DNA from 3 places in the Paenibacillus sp. Y568 genome. Region 3 is predicted to be linked to each of the others. Evidence: a T-box and tRNA genes for the amino acid it is inferred to sense, from the RefSeq annotation. Region 3 holds a T-box; the other regions hold tRNA genes.
What was found. The T-box of region 3 lies ahead of leuS (leucine--tRNA ligase). A T-box ahead of a tRNA ligase gene usually reads a tRNA of that ligase, here a tRNA-Leu.
Positions count from the first base shown of each region.

Region 1: it encodes a tRNA-Leu, which carries the amino acid that the T-box ahead of leuS (leucine--tRNA ligase) is inferred to sense. The anticodon was not compared.
Region 2: it encodes a tRNA-Leu, which carries the amino acid that the T-box ahead of leuS (leucine--tRNA ligase) is inferred to sense. The anticodon was not compared.

Region 1 covers NZ_JCAIUM010000007.1:246,582-250,876, forward strand. The annotation lists gene AC1D7X_RS12530 (hypothetical protein) at 1-187, shown strand, start outside; gene AC1D7X_RS12535 (recombinase family protein) at 407-973, opposite strand; tRNA gene AC1D7X_RS12540 (tRNA-Leu) at 1,467-1,550, shown strand; gene AC1D7X_RS12545 (S-layer homology domain-containing protein) at 1,853-4,150, shown strand.
Region 2 covers NZ_JCAIUM010000009.1:210,562-214,856, forward strand. The annotation lists gene AC1D7X_RS14890 (nitrogen regulation protein NR(II)) at 1-66, opposite strand, end outside; gene AC1D7X_RS14895 (helix-turn-helix domain-containing protein) at 235-594, shown strand; gene AC1D7X_RS14900 (urease accessory protein UreF) at 680-1,318, opposite strand; tRNA gene AC1D7X_RS14905 (tRNA-Leu) at 1,620-1,702, shown strand; gene AC1D7X_RS14910 (Nramp family divalent metal transporter) at 1,833-3,176, opposite strand; gene AC1D7X_RS14915 (hypothetical protein) at 3,436-3,714, shown strand; gene AC1D7X_RS14920 (thiol-disulfide oxidoreductase DCC family protein) at 3,840-4,286, shown strand.
Region 3 covers NZ_JCAIUM010000001.1:600,159-604,453, reverse strand. The annotation lists gene AC1D7X_RS02940 (CvfB family protein) at 1-98, shown strand, start outside; gene AC1D7X_RS02935 (class I SAM-dependent DNA methyltransferase) at 223-993, shown strand; gene AC1D7X_RS02930 (3-ketoacyl-ACP reductase) at 1,122-1,841, shown strand; gene AC1D7X_RS02925 (asparagine synthase) at 1,945-2,103, opposite strand; T-box leader at 2,267-2,542, shown strand; gene leuS (leucine--tRNA ligase) at 2,653-4,295, shown strand, end outside.

The DNA of each region.
Region 1 (4,295 bases), on a different contig from region 3:
GAGGGTATGCAAAGTGAGCAGGCGTACATTGCTGCGATGGGAGAATCGTCAGGACTTCGAGAAGGAGCGCCTTAAGGTAATTAATAGCAAGATGGAGGATATAAGCCGGAAGATTAAACGTGCTAGACGTCCGTTAAATAGCGTGGATGATATCGAGTGGACACTCCGCATAAATAAGCTGTTATAATCGAGCAGAGTCCGATAGTGTTACATTTCACATAGTATACGTAATATCGCGTAGGAATCCACTATTGGCGCGGTTTTAACGGTTACATTACGTAACATATATCGTGTCACATTACTGTACGAAACCGGACTTTTTCCTACTCGCGACTCCGGACGTAAGGGGGGTCCCGAAACTTTTGGCGCATCTACTGGCGGCTCCGACCGGAAGCCCTCGCTGAACTCAGGGGGTCTCCGTAGCCTCTCTCGCCTTCAATGCGCGATATAACGTAGCCTTGGTCACGCCAGTAAGCGCGGTTATCTCCGCTACTGTGTGCGCCTGTGTATCGTATAGTTTAACAGCCTGCGTTACCTTCTTAGTATCCGTTGGCGGGCGTCCACCTACGCGACCACGCGCTCTACTAGCGGCTAATCCCGCGCGGGTACGTTCTACTATTATATTGCGCTCGAACTCGGCGAAAACCGCTAGCATTCCGAATAGCGCTTTACCTGCAGCCGTAGTCGTATCTATCTTATCGGATACACTGACGAACTCGGCGCCTTTAGCGGTGATATCGCTGAGCGTATTGATGAGCTTAATCGTTGAGCGCGCTAACCGATCTAGTTTATATACTACGAACACATCGCCAGGACGTAGGTTATCAAGTGCCTTCGCTAGTTCAACGCGATCATCCTTAGCACCGCTGGCTACCTCCGTGTATATACGTTCACATCCGTCAGCATTGAGCGCGTCTAACTGTAAATCAAGCGATTGGTCTGCGGTTGATATCCGAGCATATCCGATTCTCATAACGTTGATCCCTCCGTTTCTAATTAATACCATTGTATCACAAACACGTACGTTAATGCAACGTTGAATATGTAACGGGTTATGAAACGGTAATTGACGGATATGAGGGCGCGATTACGTGTGTTTCAAAACGTTCCGTATACATTCGTTTGTGGAACGGTCATGAGTAGATACTTTAGCGATGTGACGCGTTACCCCCATGTACCCCCCTCGCCGAGGCTGCAGCAACCCCACACTAAATCCGGATATCATTTTTTAACTCGGGGTGTTAATTTATGTAAGTTGCACCAATATAGGTCGCGTTGACTCGTCTTTTATAGAGTGATAATATTAGTCTTGCGTAGAGTATGCGCGCTAGATTAAATTACGACGCACCATTTACGAGTTCCATACGCTATCCTTACGTAAGCCTTTCGTATGCGCTCGGAAAAAATCTAGCGAGTAACTTCGATTATTACGCATAGAAATACACCGATAAACCCTTACGTAGTATGCGGTCATGGCGGAATTGGCAGACGCGCTAGATTCAGGTTCTAGTGGTGTAACAACCGTGGAGGTTCGAGTCCTCTTGGCCGCATGATATTAGAAATAATTAAATCTGTTTTGGAAAAGTTAAACCACTTTCTTATCATGAAGCTACATTCATGGTATTGAAGTGGTTTTTTTGTTGCTGAAGTAATCAACATTTATCATGTGTAAGCGAGGTAGATGACTCACACCTATGGTTATGTCAGGGTGATCATGTAAACAATGAACAACAATCGTATGAACGGCATTAAAAGATTTACACAAGAACGCCTTACAGCTAACAATAAGCAAACATTCCTTTGTTACTCTGAAGTAGTTAGGAATATAAAATATAACCAAGGGAGTTTTCAAATGACACTTTTATTCAAAAAGGTTACGAAACCTGTTCTATCCGTTATCATGGCATTTACGCTGATGGGTTCTGGTGTACCTGCCTTTGCCGATGATGTTACACCTACAGATCCTACTACCCGTACTGAAGTAAGCAGCACTCTGGTAACGCCTCCTGTGGAAGGTGAAACAAGCAGTACACCAGCAGCGTCCCTAGTGGAATCAACTATTAATGAAGTAACGACTCTTGCTACTGAGGGACTGGAAGTACTTGCAACTCCTGCAGCTATAAATAGAGTGACCGTAACGTTTAACGGGGATACAACAACTGCTAAAGGATTTACCTGGTATAGCGTTGTTGATTCTGTATATAGCGATTTACAGGTTGTCGAGCTGCAGGACATTCAACCTGACTTCACATCCTCACAACATTTCATAGCTCGCTCATCCGTAGCTAAGAACTCGAGCAATGATAAAATGTATAAGGCGGAAGCTACGAATTTGAAGCCTGATACCTCCTATTATTTCCGTATCGGTAATGAATCGCTGAATAGTTGGAGTGACGTGGGTACATTCCGTACTGCCCCAGTGAGTGGTGCATTCACCTTCATCGATCTAACCGATACGCAGGCAAAAGATGAAGATGAGGCTGATCTCTCAGCACAGACGATTGCAAAGGCAATGACAACCATCCCAAATGCGAATTTTATCTTACATAGTGGTGATATTGTCGATAACGGGACGAAAGAGGAACAGTGGAAGTGGCTCCTAGGCCATGCACAACCAAGTTTAATGAATATTACTATAGCTCCGGCTGCCGGTAATCATGAAGATAAAAATTATGGTTATTATGAGCATTTTAATGTAAAAGAAGCGACGGATTCCAACACGGAGACAGGTGCTTATTACTCATATGATTACAGCAATACTCATTTCATTATTATGAACTCGAATGAGAATTCGGAAGAATATGCGAATTTCACACCAGCACAGGTGGCATGGCTAAAAGCTGATGTGGCCGCTGCTCGCACAGCCGGTGCGAAATGGATTATTGTGAATTTCCACAAAGGACCATATACGACTTCGAATCATGCATCCGATAAAGACATCATGGGAACGAACGGCGTACGAAATAAAATTGCCCCAATTATGGCGGAGCTTGGCATCGACTTCGTTGTACAAGGTCACGATCATATCTATGCACGCAGTAAACCCATTAATAAAGAAGGCAAAGCAACAGAAGCCGAAATGATCACTGAAACGTTAAACGGACAAGAAATGAAGTATACCGTGAATCCAGATGGCACAATCTATATGATCCCAGCAACAGCCGGACCTAAGGTATATTACAAAAATACAAAAATGGACGATACTTACTATAGCTTCTTTAATGTGGCAGATGAGAATCATGCGGCTAAATATGGAGCAGATCCGGGCGACAGTTCGCGTCCACTGCGTGGTCAGGTTCAGAACTTCGTGGGAATTACCATTGATGAGGATAAGTTGACGGCAGTATCTTATGAAATTGATCAGAATGTAGATGGCGGGAAGCCTTATATTATTGATCAATTTGGTATTAAGAAACAATCTACAGATAGTGGCACTGGAAGTAATCCTGGAAGCGGTACTGGAAGTAACCCAAGTGGTAATAACGGAAGTTCTCCGGGTAGTAGCACAGGTAGTACAACCGGAAGTACTACTACAGGAAGTTCCACTACCAGCAGCACAACAGGGAACAGCGATACAGGTACTACGACAACACCAATAACTCCAGTTGTTCCAGTAGCGACCTTCTCAGACATCAACAACCATTGGGCAACAGATGTAATTAAGCAGGCAGCAAGTCTTGGATTCATTACTGGATATGCTGACGGAACATTCCGTCCAGATCAAATGGTGAATCGTGCAGAGTTTATAACCATGCTAGCTAAAGCATTAGCGTTAACGGACACGGGTAAATCATTGGATTTTAAAGATAACAAGCAAATCCCGGTCTATGCTCAGACATTTGTGGCTCAGGCGGTACAAGCGGGGATCGTAAGCGGGTATGATGATCATCAATTCCGCCCTATTCAGCAGATTAGTCGGGCAGAAATGGCAGTATTGATTGGCCGTGCTATGGGTATTCAGGTTAATCAGGCGGCGAAACTAACTTTTGCGGATGCGAGTGAGGCTCCGAAATGGGCAGTTCCTTATATCGCAGCCGTAACCGAAGCGGGCCTTGTCCATGGCGTTGGCGGCAATCGCTTTGCACCGAATCAGAGTGCAACCCGAGCAGAGGCAGCGACATGGATTATATCTTTATTACAGCATAAGTAAAAGTTCAACAAACAAGTACACTGGAATAGTGACTTAACTAAGCCAAGGCCGTCCTTCTGGGGAGAGGCCTTGTTTTTAGTTGTTTTAGAAAAAGAAAGAGAGGGTATACCTTTCCTGCATTGTTGTTGTATGAAATGGAATGGAA
Region 2 (4,295 bases), on a different contig from region 3:
GACTACAATACTTTGTTGTAATGAATGAAGGACTTCGTGATGTAGTGTAGCGGTGAAATTTGACATGAGTGGTCTCTCCCTGCAACATGAGTAGATTATGAACAAATAGATGGAAATTCTGTGATATAATTCAATGGAGACATACTAGATAGTATATACTTTTTTACGTAATTATTCAATATATAATACTTACATGCGTCACTTTTCTCGACAACATTGGAAGGCGGTCATAAGATGCAGACAATTTACCAGCGAATTGAAATTTTAATTAAGAGCAAAGGAATGACTAAAAAGTTATTTTGCGAAGAGTTAGGAATTAGTACAGGGAATTTCGGTGATTGGAAAAGAGGAAAGTCTACACCGAGTACAAATAAGCTGGTTGAGATTGGTGCCTATTTCAATACTAGTCTGGATTGGCTCATTGTGGGCAGAGAATCGCAGGGCGAACTCTTGAAAGAAGAGCAAGAACAATATTCAACAGAAGTAATACGGCAAATACAACGTAATTCTTCTAAATTAAGTGAACAGGAATTGGGGTTTATTAAGGAATATATTGAATTTACAGATTACAGAAGAAATCAACTTTCCGAATAAAAAAGCTTGTGCTCATTAGAAACGGGTACCTTCCATATTTATGGAGGGTACCCGTTTCTATTGTTGTCATGATTGTTATGGTGATTTAGGCAGTAGAGGAAAATTCATGAACATCCTTAGAGTGCATTGTAACGGAATGCCACTCTGGTGCTAAGAGATCAAGAGAGGTTTGGATCCATCGTTTCTCATCTTCACTGGAAATGTTCATAACGACCGAAGCGCTATGGATACAAGAGGATACTGCTGAGAATATGTATCCTTGTATCGCTTGATCACAGTCTGTGCCTAGTTTTTGGTTAATCCAAGCGTGTACCGTAATTAAGCAACCTACAGCCTCGTGTTTCTGTAGCGTTTCTTCCAGTTCATCGAAGTCCATCCATGGATAAAGAGCCCGAGCTAATTTTAAAAGGCGTTTTCCGTTCTTCTGAGCCGTATGTTTATCGATCGGATTATGATTGCGATCGTGAACGGATTTATCAATTATTGCAATTCGTTCTAGGTCGTTACTCTCAGTAGCGTGATATACCTCTTTGAGCGCCCTAATCTCTGTGTGAAGTAACACATTCTCAAGTTGGCATCTTAAGAATAAATCGAGTTCATCGCGGTTATGAATGTTACCCTTTGATATTTCAGCTTCGAACCCAGATGAATGCCTGAATCCACCTACGTACAAGGAGGAATCTAACATTTGTACGTAATCAAGTAACTTTCTGCCTTTGTCCATGTCATGACACCTCCATGTAATATATTTCGCTATTATGGGAATTGTTTGAATTGTTATATGTTATATAAATTGACGTATCTGTACTTGTGTTAGAGTTATATTGAATTTATTGAACTAATCATACTGAATAGTCACATTGTTGTCAATTTAAATAATGAAAAAAATGTAAATACTATCATCAATATGTTATGTTGTATTACATAAGTGAAGTGCGGTATGGATAGGTCTTTTTTCTTTACTTTTCATAGGCTGCCATGTAAAATATATTGTGTTGCTAAGGGAAATTCCTCTTTATTTTTACGCGGTCGTGGTGGAATGGCAGACACGCTACCTTGAGGGGGTAGTGGGGGCAACCCCGTGGAGGTTCGAGTCCTCTCGACCGCATTAATTAAGTCTTATACGTGCAGGAAAAAGGCAGCTCAAGGTGATTTATCCTTGAGCTGCCTTTTTGGTATTTCTTTTCTGGGTCTTGAAATGACTTCGAGTTTATCAGGTGTAGTGATTATTATGGATCTCATCCAGTAAAGGTGCGGAATATCAAATATATATTTAAAGCTATAATAATGACAGTCACAGACCAAGCTAATATCTGCACCCATAGTGGATTGACAAAGACCCCCATGATTTTCTTATCACTGGTGAACTTAACTAGCGGAACAATTGCAAAGGGAAGTTGTAGTGATAAAATGACCTGGCTAAGAATCAGTAGTTTTTCAATACCTTGTTCGCCAGCAACGGCTGTTACGATGACAGCTGGAATGATAGCTATCAATCGAGTAATTAACCGTCGCAACCATTGAGGAAGGCGGATATTAAGGAATCCTTCCATCACAATCTGTCCAGCAAGTGTTCCTGTAAGTGTAGAGTTCTGTCCGGAAGCTAGAAGTGCGACTCCGAATAGAATACTAGCTAGCGTTGTCCCTACAAGAGGTGTTAAGAGATGATATGCATCGCTGATCTGAGCGACTTCAGTCATTCCTGCTTTATGAAATGTAGCTGCAGCAACGATTAATATGGCTGAATTAATAAATAAAGCTAATGTTAAAGCAATCGTAGAATCCCAAGTTGCAAAATGAATCGCTTCTCGTTTCCCTTTTAGCGTATTCTCATATTGACGAGTCTGTACAATGGAAGAATGCAAATATAAATTATGCGGCATCACAGTTGCGCCAAGGATAGCAATCGCAATATATAGCTTTTGAGGATTCTGAATAATGTCAGGATCCGGTATAAATCCTTTAAATACACTTCCTACATTGGGATGGGAGAGCCACAGATCGATGGCAAAACAGCCACCAATAGTAACAATCAATACAACTACTAATATCTCTAGAGCTCGAAATCCTTTCTTTTGAAGGAGTAATACAAGTAGTACATCCACTGCCGTTATAAGAACCCCATACATAATAGGTATTCCGAACAGTAAATTAAGCGCGATAGCTGAACCAATAACTTCTGCTAAATCACATGCTGCAATAGCTAGCTCGCACAGAAACCACAGACCAATACTGACAGGACGACTATAATTATTGCGACATGCTTGGGCTAAGTCATGTCCCGTGACAATACCAAGCTTACTTGAGAGAGATTGGAGTAGAACAGCCATTAAGTTAGATACCAAGATAACGGATAAGAGCGTATAACCGAATTGAGAACCTCCTGCAATATCTGTTGCCCAATTCCCTGGATCCATATATCCTACTGCCACTAAATAGCCAGGCCCAGCAAAAGCCATAAATTTCTTAATCCATGATCCGGTCATGGGCACCTTCATGGAATGGTTTACTTCTGATAAAGAGGTTCTTCTGTTAACTCTCGAACCGTCATCTGTAGTAAATGTACGATCTGAACCCTTCATATGAATCACATCCTGTAAATTTTGTCATAATAAAGTTGCCTTATATAATACTTATTGTACTCCTGCAATTTTGTTTGTCTAGGGAAACTTAGTGCTGCTTGTCTTGTTTAATTTTATGAAATAAGGTTACTATTTCTCCTTTTAGCCGGAGTAGTGGTATAATAAAATTGACATCAAGTTGAAAATTCATTAAAATGTCTAAGTACTTGTTGGATAAGCCATCTTTGGATTAACAAATTTAATATAATGGGTGATACTGATGTCTTACAGACCGATAATTTCGAACGTGGAAGAAGCCAGCAATAATGAGAAAGATGGATTGTATGAATTCATCATCTATTTGGCAGACGGAACAGAGTGCCGCACGTTTTATAACCGTTATCCTGAATGGAAAATGACCACCATCAGCAGATTGCTCAAAACACCTTGTCCTATATGTCGCAAAGATTTCATTTGCAAATGTATGGAGAACTTTAAAGGTGCAATACAGGAGCAGGTCGATGAACATCAATGGCTTGAGAAAGCTATTGCTAAGTAGATGTAGAAGTGAGAAAAGCGTGGGAACTTATCCTGCGCTTTTTTCTTTATGAATTTTCAAACTTTCCGTATGTCATGTTATGATGATTGTGTGTCATAATTAAATAATAGTAGGAGGAGTTAGGAATGGAAGAACACAATGGGAAACCAATTGCGAAAATCACTCCAACAGGTAGTCCTTCTCCCCTTGTACTTATTGATGGTGTTTGTCTGATGTGTCAAGGGGCTACGAAGTTTATTATTCAACGCGATCTTGCAAAAAGGTTCTTTTTTGCTTCTTTACAGTCAGAGATGGGGAAGAAAGTGTTGGGAAAGGGTGGTCTACCTACAGATTCTATGAATACGATCGTCTTGGTTGAAAACGATATGTATTTTACGAAATCTACGGCGGTCTTACGTATTGCCAGACACTTAAAATTTCCATGGTCGCTTATATATAGTTTTATTATTGTGCCCAGACTTATGAGAGATCCTGTATACCAATTTATAGCTAAACATCGCTATCGCTGGTTCGGGAAATCCGATCAATGTATGATACCGTCGCCAAAGGACAGGGAAAGATTCTTAGACTAAATGGAGGAG
Region 3 (4,295 bases):
TGAAAGATGGCCTAATTACGCAAAAAGAAAATTGGACGTACTTAGTGAATCCTGAATCGAATTCAGAATCGGATTCGAATGAAGATATACAGTCTTAATCCTATAAGTACGTGTTCAAAAAGTCGGATTTTCAGCACCAAGAGTACTTCGTGATCAAAAGATGACTTTTTGAACAACCTCTATAATGGATTCATAGTATTCCAAAGAAAGTGTGGTGTCATCATGTCATCCTACCGGAAATTTGCATATGTCTACGATGAGTTAATGGAAGACATGCCATACCCTGACTGGATACGTTTTGCGCGAACAGCTTGGGAGAAACATGGGATGCCTCATACTGTAGCTGAGCTTGGCTGTGGAACGGGTAGCATCACCATACCACTAGTGAATTCTGGATTTGAAGTAACAGGTATAGATCTTTCATCAGATATGTTATCCGTTGCACGTGGCAAAATGGATATGACTCCACAAGGTAGCCGCCTTTATCGTGAAGGTAGTATACGTTGGGTAAACCAGGATATGAAAGAGTGGGAACTGCCAGAACCAGTGGATTCTGTGATATCTTTTTGTGATTGTATTAATTATCTCGTTGAGGAAGCGGATGTCATATCTATGTTTGCACGTACATATGAGGGTCTAAAACCAGGTGGATCATTTCTTTTTGATGTACACCACCCCAACACGATGAAACGTTACGATGATGAACAACCATTTGTGCTGGATGAACGTTCAGTTTCATATATTTGGACTTGCGATTTGGATGTACAGAGCTATGCTATTGAACATCATTTGCGAATTTTCGTACGTGATGAACAAGGTAGCGATCAGTATCGACGTTTCGATGAGATTCATGTTCAGCGGGCTTACGATCCAGAGTGGATGAGAGTGGAGCTTACCAAAGCTGGATTCCGTGATATCAAAATATACGCTGACTTTGAATGGGTCGAAGCTGAAGATGATGCGCAGAGATTATTCTATGTTGCGATCAAATAAGTATGTGTATGAAGCCTTGGATAGATATCAGGGCTTCATTTTTTTAATATAGATCCTTTTTAGTATATACTTGAGAAGTGAGTTTGATTGAAGACTATCGATATAACACATATGAAGGAGTGAATGAAATGGAATTGAAGAATAGTACAGCCATTATTACTGGAGCAGGAAAAGGAATTGGTCTAGCTATAGCTACAACCCTTGCTAAAGAAGGTGTTAATCTAGGGCTAATCGCTAGAACAACGTCAGATCTAGAAGGACTTCGTAACACTTTGACTGAAACTTATGGCGTCAAGGTTAGTATTGCTACAGCGGATGTTTCTGTAAAGGATGAAGTGGACAAAGCAGTGGATAGTTTAAAAGAACAACTAGGTTCAATTGATATTCTGATTAATAATGCTGGATTTGCAGAATTCGGAACATTGTTAGAGATGGATCCTGAAGTATGGGAGAGAATGATGCGCGTTAACCTAATGGGAACTTATTATGTAACTCGTGCGGTACTTCCTACGATGGTAGAACAGAATAGTGGTAACATTATTAATATCTCATCCACTGCAGGTGAGAAAGGATTTGCAACAGGTTCAGCGTATTGTGCTTCTAAGTTCGCGGTATTAGGATTAACGGAATCCGTTCTGCAAGAAGTTCGCAAATTCAACATTCGTGTTGTTGCACTGACTCCAAGTACAGTGAATACAGATCTTGCTAAGAATGCGGGCTTAAAAATAGGTGATGAAGATCGCATGATGCAACCTGAGGATGTGGCAGAGTTAGCTCTGGCTACCCTGAAACTTCCACAGCGCGTGTTTGTAAAAACGGCTGGACTTTGGACAACAAATCCGCAATAATGGATCATCAAACAAGCCTTGGATCCTTTGATCCAAGGCTTGCTTTTGCGTGTGTTACTAAGGAGCATGAGATCAGATCTAATGTCCTTATTGTCTCTCCAATTTAACGATGTTCTACAAGGTCAATACTTCCAAGGATAATATGTGCTAGACCGAAGCCTAGTACGCCATACGCAGCAAGCTTATACTTACTTCCAAGTAACGCAGCACCAGATGCTGATACAACAGTTCCAAGAACAGTAGGAATCATCCCTTCGCGCATATGAACACTCCCTTAGATTGGTTTGGAAAGACGTATAGTAGTCTTTGTCAAAATATAATGAACTATACGCTTGAGACATGATCAGTAACCTATATATTTGTCGAGGGTCATTTGTTGACTTATCTTCCTTAATTCTGTATAATATGGTTCATCAAAATGCATATTTTAAACGTTGATGAGGAGTATTAATTTCGAGAAATATCACTCAGAGAGCCGGTGGTTTGCTGGAAGCCGGTTGATGATCCGAAACGAACTTACCTTGGAGTCATGATATGATTATGGAAGAGCTTAAACGTTCTACGATGTAGATCGTCAAGAGTTTCTATATCTAAAATATCGTCGTCTTGCCCGCGTTAAGGGTTCAAAGTGAGTGGAGAACAAAGAATGTATTCCACTAACTAGGGTGGTACCACGGGAATTCAGACCTCTCGTCCCTAGCGATCAAACGCTAAGGATGAAGAGGTTTTTTTGATGGGCAAATGTAAGAGGTCTGCTTTTCAGACAAATTACATATTACACTGCACGAATTTTGAAGGAGGACAAATAATCATGAGTGAACAGCAACAAGGTCAAGGTTATCAACCACAAGCGATTGAGCCGAAATGGCAACAATATTGGGAAGAGCATAACACATTTAAAACAGGGGAAGATCCAGCTAAACCGAAGTTCTATGCTTTGGATATGTTCCCATACCCATCGGGTGCAGGTCTTCATGTAGGCCATCCTGAAGGTTATACAGCGACGGATATTGTCTCTCGTTATAAACGTATGCGTGGATACAATGTGCTTCATCCTATGGGATGGGATGCATTTGGTCTACCAGCGGAGCAACATGCTATTGACACAGGAGAACATCCAAAGGGATTCACAGTTCAGAATATTAATACTTTCCGCCGTCAGATCAAATCTCTAGGTTTCTCATATGATTGGGATAGAGAGATCAGTACGACAGATCCTGAATATTATAAATGGACACAGTGGATATTTATACAGTTGTATAATAAAGGACTTGCTTATGTAGCTGAAGTGCCAGTCAATTGGTGTGAAGCATTGGGTACTGTACTTGCGAATGAAGAAGTCATTGATGGATTAAGTGAACGTGGAAGCCATCCTGTTGTCCGCAAACCAATGAGACAGTGGATGTTGAAGATTACGGAATATGCAGATCGCTTGTTGGACGATCTAGAGGAATTGGATTGGGCTGAGAGTATCAAAGATATGCAACGTAACTGGATTGGTAAATCCAAAGGGGCTGAAGTGACATTTGATATTCAAGGTCACGAAAAGCAACTCGTGGTATTTACAACTCGTCCAGACACGTTGTTCGGTGCAACGTATTGCGTTCTAGCTCCAGAACAAGAGTTAGTAGATCAAATTACGACAGAAGAACAAAAGGCAGCTGTAGAAGCTTATAAGATCCAAGCTTCACACAAAAGTGATCTTGAACGTACAGATTTGGCTAAAGACAAATCAGGGGTATTCACAGGGGCTTATGCTGTTAACCCAGTAAATGGCGCTACTATGCCAATCTGGGTTGCAGATTATGTTCTTGCTGGATATGGTACGGGAGCTATTATGGCCGTACCAGGACATGATTCACGTGACTGGGAATTTGCCAAACAATTTGGGATCGACATCGTGGAAGTGATTAAAGGCGGTAATGTTGAGGAAGAAGCATACAGCGGTGACGGTGAACATGTCAATTCCGATTGGCTTAACGGTCTAAACAATGTCGATGCTATGGCGAAGATGATCACTTGGCTAGAAGGGAATGGCAAAGGTCAAGGTAAAATCACCTATCGTTTGCGTGACTGGTTATTTAGTCGTCAAAGATACTGGGGAGAGCCTATTCCAATCCTTCATCTAGAAGATGGGACAATGAAGACGATTCCTGAGGACCAATTACCACTCGTTCTACCTGACGTTGAACATATCAAGCCATCTGGCACAGGAGAATCACCATTAGCTAACGTTCTTGAATGGGTGGAAACAATCGATCCTGAGACGGGAATGAAGGCTCGTCGTGAGACCAATACCATGCCTCAATGGGCAGGTAGTTGCTGGTATTACTTACGCTTTATTGATCCACACAATGATAAAGAGTTATGTTCTAAGGATAAGCAACAACAATGGCTTCCAGTAGATTTGTATATCGGTGGTGCAGAACATGCTGTACTTCACTTGTTATATGC